Regions from separate parts of the Isoptericola haloaureus genome, predicted to be linked through region 2. Evidence: riboswitches for the same ligand, from Rfam matches in the RefSeq annotation. Region 2 holds a riboswitch; each other region holds the start of a gene.
The links. Region 2 has a riboswitch for cyclic di-AMP ahead of V5O49_RS04300 (C40 family peptidase). Riboswitches for the same ligand answer to the same signal wherever they lie in the genome.
Positions count from the first base shown of each region.

Region 1 (3,265 bases), on a different contig from region 2:
CCGCCGCGGCCCGCCGGGCCGGCTACGTGCTGGACATCTTCACGCTCGACATGAGCGATCCGCGCTCGATCCGGGACACGCTCAAGATGCTCCGGCAGCACGACCTCGCCGGCATCCTGGCGCTGACCTCGACCGACGCGATGACGCGCGCCATCGAGGCGGCGAAGTTCACCGTCCCCGTCTACCTCGGCGGCGAGCCCGACGAGACCCCCACCGAGCACTCCGAGCTCACCGGGATCGGCTTCCCCGCTCTCGTCGACCACCTGGCCGGGCTGGGCCACCGGTCGTTCCTGCACATCGCCGGACCCGCCACCTGGCCGGCCGCGCGCAACCGCACCCAGGCCTACGAGGAAGCCGTCGCCGCCCGGGGGCTGCGGTCCGCCGGCGTCCTGCCCGGGGACTGGACCGCCCGGTCCGGGCACGACGCCGTCGCCGCCCTCGGGGAGGATCTCGACGCGACCGCCATCGTGGCGGCCAACGACCAGATGGCGCTGGGCGCGATGCTCGCGCTGCGCCGACGGGGCCTTTCCGTCCCCGGCGACGTCAGCGTCACCGGCGTCGACGACATCCCCGACGCCGCCTACTTCGCCCCGCCCCTGACCACGCTCCGGGTCGACTTCGCGGCCCAGGGCCGCAACATCGTCGACGGGCTCCTCGCCCAGATCGACGGGCGGCCCCCCGTGCGGTCCATCACCCCGCACTCCGAGCTCGTGGTCCGGGAGTCCACCGGACCCGCACGGTAGGAGCCAGATGTCCACCGTCCTGGTCACCGGAGCCTCCGGCTTCATCGCCAAGCACGTCGTGCGCGAGCTGCTCGACGCCGGGCACACCGTCCGCGCCAGCGTCCGCTCGGAGCGTCGGCGCGCCCAGGTCGAGGCACTCTTCCCCGGCACCGGGATCGAGTTCGTCGAGCTGGACCTCACCTCCGACGACGGGTGGGACGAAGCCCTGGCCGGGGTCGACGTCCTGATCCACACCGCCTCCCCCTTCCCGGCCGCCCCGCCCCGGGACCCTGAGGACCTCGTCCGCCCCGCGGTGGACGGGACCCTGCGCGCCCTGCGCGCGGCACGGGCTGCCGGGGTGCACCGTGTGGTGCTGACCTCGACGTGCGGTGCGATCTACAAGCCCGCCGACCACCAGTGGTCGCGGCGCAAGACCCGGGAGGACTGGACCGAGGCCGACGGGCCGAAGACGTCGGCGTACGAGGCGTCCAAGACGCTCGCCGAGCGGGCGGCGTGGCGGTTCGTGGACGAGCACCCGGAGATGCGGCTGACCGTGATCAACCCCGGCATGGTGTTCGGGCCCGCGATGGACGAGCACTACGGGTCCTCCCTGGAGACCGTCGAGCAGCTCGTCAGCGGCGCGATGCCGTTGCTCCCGCGGATGAGCATGCCCGTCGTCGACGTCCGCGACGTGGCGCGCGTCCACGTCCGGGCGATGGCCGACGACGGCACCGTCGGGCAGCGGTTCCCGGCGAACGCCGGCGTGCTGTCGATCCCCGAGATGGCGGAGGTGCTCCGCCGGGCCTACCCGGACGCGAAGATCGCCCGCCGCGTCGCCCCGGACTGGCTGATCCGCGGCCTGGCCCGCGTGGTGCCGCTGATGCGGACCGCGGCCCAGGGCCTCGGCCTCAACCCCGACGTGGACGGCTCCGACGCCCCGCGCAGGCTCGGCTTCGAGTACATCCCCCCGCGCGACGCCCTGCTGGCCGCGGCCGCCTCCGTGCGACGTCCGTGATCGTTCCGTGACATCGGTGGCCTGGGGGGATAGGGTCCAGGCAGCCTCACGGCAGCGTGGGGTCTCCGGAGCGGGCGCCGAGCCCTGTCACCGCCCCGGACCACCGGCGAGAACGACGACAGGGACGGGGGACCCACTCTCGGGCACGGACGTGTCCTCGGGGTGAAGCCGCGCAGGGAGACCTGCCGACCGGGTCAGTCTCCGACCCGAACCCGACAGCTAACCCCGCAGGCGCGAGGAGATGCCGACGATGCCCTGCACCACCCCTGCACCACCCCGGCCCGACGCACCGCTGCACCGCCGCCGGGGACGGCGATGAGGCACGCCCGCGACACGCCTCTGCCCCGCACCACCACCCCCACCGCGACCCGGACCTCGCCCCGCGGCCCGGGTCGGCACGTTGCCTCCTCCGCGGACCGACGACGTCGCTCCGGACCGACCTGGTCCTCCCTCGCGCCCACGAGCTGGCCGCTGAGCATCGGCATCGGGATCGCCGTCACGATGGCCACCACGACGGGCATGGCCGTGGCGGACGGGACGTCGCAGCCGGCGCGCTCGGCCGCGCCGGACACCGCGCCCTCCGGCATCCGGGCCACCCCGGACGCGCCCAACGCCGCCGACACGAAGCGGGACACCGCCGCCGTCGTGGCCGCCGCCCGCCAGGCCGTGCTGGTCGACCGGGAGCAGGGCGCGTCCCGCAGCGGAGCGCGCACCGCGCGCACGGCGCCGCAGGCCGCCGGCGGCATCGTCGTCCCGAGCGACGCCACGATGTCCGGCGAGACGGTGTCGCTCGACGTCGAGTCCGCGCCCGAGCCCCCGGTCCTGCCGGGATGCGACGGCTACGCCACCGGGGCCGGGTCCAACGGCTACATCTCCTCCAGCGAGATGTGCACCCTGTGGGACGGCAAGACCCTGGTCCGCGCCGACGCGGCCGTGGCCCTCGCCCGGCTCAACGAGTCCTACCGCGCGACCTTCGGCGAGAACATGTGCATCACCGACGGCTACCGCAGCTACGCCCTGCAGGTCTCGACCCGCGCGGCGAAGGGCTCCCTGGCGGCCCCTCCCGGCACGTCGAACCACGGCTGGGGTCTGGCCGTGGACATCTGCCCGGACTCGTACGCCGGCAGCCGCTACGACTGGCTCCGGGCCAACGCCCCGGCCTACGGCTGGGACAACCCGGCCTGGGCACGACCGGGCGGCTCGAAGTACGAGCCGTGGCACTGGGAGTTCACCGCCGCCGTCGCGCAGATGGGCTGAGCCCGACCGCGGCTCAGCGCCGCACGGGCACGACGACGTCCTCGGGCACGAAGCCCGCGAGGTCGACGACGGTCTCCGGGGCAGCGCCGTCGGACCAGTGCAGCGATCCCGCGCCGGAGGCCAGGTCCACCTCGAGGCGGGCGACGGCGTCGGGCACCTCGGCGCCACGGCGCTCCATCGTGAGGCGGGACCCGTCGAGGGCGGTGTCCACGTCGCCGTCGAACGCGGGGAAGGTGCTGCGGAAGCGGCACAGCGCGAGCAGGCGCTGGAC
Region 1 is NZ_JBAGLP010000105.1:257,338-260,602, reverse strand. Features, by position in the region: gene V5O49_RS03145 (LacI family DNA-binding transcriptional regulator) at 1-743, shown strand, start outside; gene V5O49_RS03140 (SDR family NAD(P)-dependent oxidoreductase) at 751-1,737, shown strand; cyclic di-AMP (ydaO/yuaA leader) riboswitch at 1,863-1,965, shown strand; gene V5O49_RS03135 (M15 family metallopeptidase) at 2,053-2,994, shown strand; gene gtfA (sucrose phosphorylase) at 3,008-3,265, opposite strand, start outside.
Region 1: it holds a riboswitch for cyclic di-AMP, as region 2 does, so the genes downstream of both, V5O49_RS03135 (M15 family metallopeptidase) here and V5O49_RS04300 (C40 family peptidase) in region 2, are expected to answer to the same signal.

Region 2 (3,265 bases):
GCGGCGGAGGGTGGGGCGCGCAGGTGGGCGGCAGACCGAGCTAGGGCGCCTTCAGGCGGCGGAGTCGGCCTGCAGCTCCTCGTCACACTTGCGCGTCACCACGAGGACCGGGCACTTGGAGTGGTGCAGCACCGCCTGGCTCGTCGACCCGAGCAGCAGGCCGCGGAATCCTCCACGGCCGCGCGACCCCACGACGACGAGGTCCGCGGCGCCGGAGAACTCCGTGAGCAGCTCGGCCCCGGACCCGTCCAGCACGTGCCGCTTGATGGTCAGCCCGGGATGCTCCGCCGCGACCCGGTCGACGATGACGTCCAGCCCCGCGCGGACGTCGTCGAGGATCTGCTCGTGGTCGATCTGCGACGGCAACCAGGCGAGGACCCCCGCGCCGCTGCCCAGCGGGACGCCGGCCACGGCCACGAGCTCGGCGCCCCAGGTCTCGGCCTGCTCGACGGCGTGCCGCAGCGCGACCTCGGCGGTCGGCGATCCGTCGACACCGACGACGATGCGTCGCACGGCATGCACGGCGGCACCGTCCCGGCGGTCCGGGCCGTCGCCCTCCTCCGGGTCCGAGCGGTACGGCACCACGACGGTCGGGCAGTGGGCGTGCGCGGGCAGCGCCGACGAGACCGTGCCGAGCAGACGCTCGGTGAAGCCGCCCCGGCCGCGCGTCCCGACGACCGCGAGGCACGCGTCGGACGACATCTCGACCAGCACCCCGGCGGCGTCACCGGTGGCGACGGTCCCCTGGACCGGGACGCCGATGCCCTCGACACGGGCCGTGGCTTCGGCGAGCACCGCCTTCGCGCCCTCGGCGATCGCCGTGTCGTCCAGCGCCGCGTACCCGCCGTCCAGCGACGCGGCCGTGAACGACGGCAGCGAGTAGGTGCACACCACGTGCAGGCGCCAGCCGACCCGTTCGGCATATGCCGCTGCCCAGTCCAGGGCGTGCAGGCTCGGCTCGGAGCCGTCGACCCCCACCAGGACGACCTCAGGACGTGTCATCTCGCGCCTCCCTCGTACGTCCGGACCTCGGCGTCCGGCGAACCGTGGTTCAAGCCTAGCGAAAGCAGGCCGCAAGACGCAGCAAAGCCGGGCCGTCGAGCGGGGGCAGCGCCGAGAACAGCACCCGCGCCGCCACGTCCAGCGCAGAGCACGACGCCCCGGCACTCACGCGGAGTGCCGGGGCGTCGGGAGTCGTCGCGGGACGATCAGCCGGTGACCCGCAGGAAGGTCGGGCTGGACTGCCAGAGGCTGGACTGGCGGACGGTCCAGCCACCGGGGCGGGTCGCCTCGATCTGCTGGCCGTTGCCGATGTAGATCGAGATGTGCCCCGGGGACCAGATGAGGTCGCCCGGCTGCGCCTCGGAGGAGGAGATCTGCGTCGTGTTCGAGGCGCTGAGGATCGCGCTCGAGGAGTGCGGCAGCGAGACGCCGACCTGGGCGTAGACGTAGGTCACCAGGCCGGAGCAGTCGAAGCCGGAGGGCGAGGCGCCGCCGACGACGTACTGGGTGCCCAGGTAGCGGGCCGCGATGGACACGACCTGGGAACCACGCGAGCTGCTGGCCGCGGGCGCCGAGGAGGTCGAGGACTCGGTCGTGCTCGACGACGAGGAGGAGGACGAGGAGGACGAGGTGGAGACCGGCTCGCGCTCGGCGGAGCGGGACGGCGTGGTCTCGCGCACGGGCTCCGGCTCGGGCTCCGGCGCGGCCTTGATGTCGGCCTTCTTGGCGATCTTGGGGGTCACGCGCTCGACGGTGACCTTGGCCCCGGCGTCGACGGTGACCACAGGCGCGGTCTCGAGGGCCTGCTTGGCCTGGTCGGTCAGCGCACCCAGGTCCACGGTGCTCAGCTTCTTGGCCGCGTCCGAGTCCACCGGTGCCGCGTGCGCGGCGGTCGCCCCGCCGATCGTCGACACGAGCAGACCACCGGCCGTGGCCATCACGGCGGCGCGACGGCCGGCTGCGGCCGAGGGTGCGGTGATGGGGCGGCGTGCGGCCCGGTGCCGGCCGCGCGTGGTGTTGCGTGCGTTCACGTCTTCCCTCTCCTGTCCGCCTACGAAGTCAGCTGTCGGGTTCGGGTGGGAGAAATCACCCGGCCCCACGGTCCGAGAACCGTGGGGCTTCACCCCGAGGACACCGTCTCCGGTGCCCAGAAGTGGGTCCCCCGCCCCTGCCTGGGTCTCGGTTCACGACCGGCGGCAGGGCTCGGCGTCCGGTCGAGGTCCGGCAGAATGCTCCACCGAACGCCTGAACCGTATCTGATACGCGGCGCCATGTCACGTTTCGATCACGATCCCGGGCCGAGCGTGTTCCGCGGGCCCCGATTCGGCGTCTGGACGGCCCGCTGAGCGCTTCAGGGAGCGCCCGCGCCCCTGTCTCCGCGAGACCCCTGGACGGACGACAGAGGGCCCTGTCGCGCTCTCGGCGCGACAGGGCCCTCTGTCGTGGAGTCCGGCAGGCTCAGCCGACCCGGATGAAGGTCGGGTTGGACTGCCAGATGTTGCGGAACTGGACGGTCTTGCCCGGACGCGGCGAGTCGATCTGGGTGTTGCCGCCCGCGTAGATCGCGATGTGGCCCGGGGACCAGATGAGGTCGCCCGGCTGCGCGGCGGCTCGGGAGACGACGGTGCCGGCGTAGCGCTGGTCCGAGGACGAGCGCGGCAGCGAGATGCCGACCTGCGCGAAGACGTACTGGGTGAACCCGGAGCAGTCGAAGCCGGACGGCGTCGTGCCGCCGGAGACGTACGGGACGCCCACGTAGCGCGAGGCGACCGAGATGACCGAGGAGCCGACGGCGGAGGCCGGGACCGAGGAGGCGGAGCTCGAGGACTCGGTCGTGCTCGACGAGGAGGTCGAGGACGACGAGGAGGACGTCGAGACCGACTCCCGCTCGCCGGAGCGGGACGGCGTGGTCTCGCGCACGGGCTCCGGCTCGGGCTCCGGCGCGGCCTTGATGTCGGCCTTCTCGGCGATCTTCGGGGTCACGCGCTCGACGGTGACCTTGGCCTCGGCGTCGACCGTGACCACGGGCGCCGCCTCCAGCGCCTGCTTGGCCTGGTCGGTCAGCGCACCCAGGTCCACGGTGCTCAGCTTCTTGGCCGCGTCCGAGTCCACCGGTGCCGCGTGCGCGGCGGTCGCCCCGCCGATCGTCGACACGAGCAGGCCACCGGCGGTCGCCACCACAGCAGCCCGACGGCCGGCGGCCGCGGAGGGGGCCGCCATCATCGGGCGGCGGGCGGCGCGGTGCTTACCGCGCATGCTGCGA
Region 2 is NZ_JBAGLP010000110.1:85,814-89,078, reverse strand. Features, by position in the region: gene V5O49_RS04305 (universal stress protein) at 52-1,002, opposite strand; gene V5O49_RS04300 (C40 family peptidase) at 1,209-2,033, opposite strand; cyclic di-AMP (ydaO/yuaA leader) riboswitch at 2,036-2,197, opposite strand; gene V5O49_RS04295 (C40 family peptidase) at 2,461-3,265, opposite strand, start outside.

Region 3 (3,265 bases), on a different contig from region 2:
GGGCCGCCTGGGAGTCGGTTCGGCTGCTGGTCGAGTCCGGGGTCGACCACGAGGTGCGCACCACCGTCGACCCGACGGTGCACACCCGCGACGAGGTCCTCGCGATCGGTGCCCGCCTCACCGCGATCGGCGTCCGTCGCTGGGTCGTGCAGGAGGCGCGGCCCGACGGCGCCCGCGCCGGTTGGGTGCGCCGGCTCGACCGGCGGCGGCTCTCCGACGTCCTGTACGACGACGACCTGCCCGGCGTCGAGCGGCGTGTGGGCGTCTGACCCGGGGCCCGCACGGCTCGGTAGGTTGTCCTCCATGACCGAGCGACCCGAGGACGACCTCTCCTTCGCCTCGCCCGGTCCGGCGACGCCCGCGGCCGGGCCGGACGGGACGCCGCCGGTCGCCGGGACGCCGGGCGCGACCGCCGCCGCGCCGGGCGCGACCGCCGCCGCCCCACCGGCCCGGTCGGGCGACGGCACACGCTGGGGAGCCCCGGGCGGGCCGACGCCGGCCGAGCGTGCCGCGGCGCGGCGCACCGCGCGGATCTGGGTGCTGTCGGTGGTCGGGCTGATCGTGCTCGTGGTGGCCGGTGCGACCGGGATCTCCGCCCTGACCTCCAGCGCGCGCGAGCAGGCGTGGGAGCCGGTCGCCGCGGACGTCACCGCTCCCACGACGGTCAACGCCGTCCAGCTCGTCCTGGGCTCGTGCCTGTCGGGCGCGTCGACGGAGGGCGGCGTCGGCGCGGTGGAGGTCGTGCCCTGCGCGGACCCGCACGTCGCCGAGGTGGTGGGGCGCACCGACGCCGCGAGCGACGCGATCTGGCCGGGCGAGGACGTGGTGGCCGCCCGCACGGCGCGCGGCTGCACCGCCGACCTGCTCGGACCGCAGGCCCGCGCCGAGGCGGCGCCGTCGGTCGCCTTCGTGGTGTGGACCCCGACGGAGGACTCGTGGGCGGCCGGTGACCGGACCGGGCTGTGCGTCGCCGTGCTGGACGAGGAGCGCACCGGGTCGCTGCTGGACTGACCGGGCGGCCCCGGGATGTCGACGGACGTCATCGGACCCGCGCCCGATCTTCACCGACCCGGCACCCTGGATGCGGCGATCGTCCGATCCGGCACGTCGAGGCCGAGGCGTTCCGTCCGGTTCTGTCCGGACTCGTCGGTCATGACGGGCACGTTCCCGCCGCCGGATCCCTTCACGTCTCCTCCACGACCATCTCCCGACATGGTCGTTATCGGATTGTGACCTACCGTGATCGCGTGGTTACGGTCCCTACGTCGTCCGGAGACCGGGCGGCGACCGGCCCGCAGCCCAGTGCTGCCGGCGGGCCGGCCCAACGGAGCACCGACGGCAGCAGCGGGAGACCCAGGTATTGCGGGTGACGCACGTCGCCACCCTCGGGGTGAAGCCGTCCTTCGGCGGCAGGCCACCACTTCTCGGCCTAACCCGACAGCTCATCTCGCCGGCTGGAGGAGTACCCCATGTCCACCACCTCCCTGGATGCTGCGCGCCCGCGGGGCGCGGTGCGCCCGCCGCGGACACGGCACGCTGCCGTCGCCATGACCCTCACGGCCGCCCTCGCCGGCGGCACGCTCGTGGCCGGCGCCCAGTCCGCCGTCGCCGACGAGGCGACGACCACGTCCGACGAGTCGACCGCCACCGAGACGGCCACGCCCGAGCCCACCGCCACCGAGACGGCCACGCCCGAGCCCACTCCCACCGAGGAGCCCGTCGTGGTGAGCACGACGCCGGACGTCTCGATGTCGAAGTCCCGCCACACCGGCCGCAAGGGCCAGGGGCACACCCGTCCGAAGTACACCGTGAGCGCCACGACGGCCGACGGCGAGGCGTTCGCCGGCCGTGTCCGGCTCTACGTCAAGGGCACGAAGGTCGCCGTCAAGCAGCTCGACGCCGACGGCACCATCCACTTCCGTCCGGGCCTCGGCAAGTACGACGTCGGCCGCAACGGCGTCCGCGCCGTCGTCGCCCCGGCCGCGGCCACCGGCCTCGACCAGGTGACCAAGAACCGCACGGTGCGCATCAAGCCGAAGGCGCGCACGAACCTCTACGTATCGATGAGCCGCAAGCAGGCCACGAAGGGCAAGTCGCACACCCGTCCGAAGTACACGGCCAAGGTCCGCAAGTGGGGCGAGCCCGTCACGGGATGGGTCCGCCTGATCGTCGCAGGCGACAAGGTCGCGGTGAAGAAGACCAACAGCAACGGCGTCGTGCGTTTCCGTCCTGGGCTGGGCAAGTACGACGTCGGCGGCAACCGGATCCGTGTCGTGGCGGTGCCCGTCCGCGGCGAGGGCCTGAAGAAGACCACGAGGCACCGCAACGTCCGGGTGGCCCCGAAGGTGACCCGCGGCGACAAGGTCGTCCGCGTGGCGAACAGCTACGTCGGCCACCGCTACTCCTACGGCGGCACCTCGCCGGCCACCGGGTTCGACTGCTCCGGCTTCACCTCGTACGTCTACAAGAAGGCGACCGGCAAGACCCTGCCGCGCTCGTCGTCGGCGCAGGCCTCCATGGGCAAGCGCGTCTCGCGCAGCAACGCCAAGAAGGGTGACCTCGTCTACTCGCCGGGGCACATCGGGATCTACGCCGGCAACGGCCGGATCATCGAGGCGGCGCGTCCGGGCGTCGGCGTCGTGAAGCGCACGATCTGGCAGTCCAACCCCCAGTTCATCCGCATCTGACCCGCACCTGACCGGCAGCGCACCGGCGCAGGACCACCCCACGAGATCGACCCACCCGGCCGAGATCGACGTTCAGTACGTCGGTCTCGGCCGGGTGGGTCGATCTCGTGTCTGCGGGGTGTCGGCGACGGGCCTCAGCGCAGGGTCAGACCTTCGTCGCCCTCCACCCGGTCGACGACGACGGTGTCACCGTCGGACACCTCGCCGGCCAGCAGCCGGCGCGCCAGCCGGTCACCGATCTCGCGCTGCACCAGCCGGCGCAGCGGCCGCGCCCCGTACGCCGGGTCGTAGCCCTCCAGCGCCAACCACTCGCGGGCCGGCGGCGTGACGTCGAGCGTGATCCGACGGTCGGCGAGACGGTCCGCCAGCGCTGTGACCTGCAGCTCGACGATCCGGCCCAGCTCGCCGAGGGTGAGCGCGTCGAACAGCACGACGTCGTCGAGCCGATTGAGGAACTCCGGCTTGAAGGCCGCGCGCACCGCGGTCATCACGCTCTCGCGCTTGGCTGCCTCGTCCAGCGTCGGGTCCACGAGGAACTGCGAGCCCAGGTTCGAGGTGAGCACCAGGATGGTGTTGCG
Region 3 is NZ_JBAGLP010000118.1:878,966-882,230, forward strand. Features, by position in the region: gene V5O49_RS14195 (anaerobic ribonucleoside-triphosphate reductase activating protein) at 1-269, shown strand, start outside; gene V5O49_RS14200 (septum formation family protein) at 304-1,011, shown strand; cyclic di-AMP (ydaO/yuaA leader) riboswitch at 1,321-1,465, shown strand; gene V5O49_RS14205 (C40 family peptidase) at 1,470-2,687, shown strand; gene clpB (ATP-dependent chaperone ClpB) at 2,822-3,265, opposite strand, start outside.
Region 3: it holds a riboswitch for cyclic di-AMP, as region 2 does, so the genes downstream of both, V5O49_RS14205 (C40 family peptidase) here and V5O49_RS04300 (C40 family peptidase) in region 2, are expected to answer to the same signal.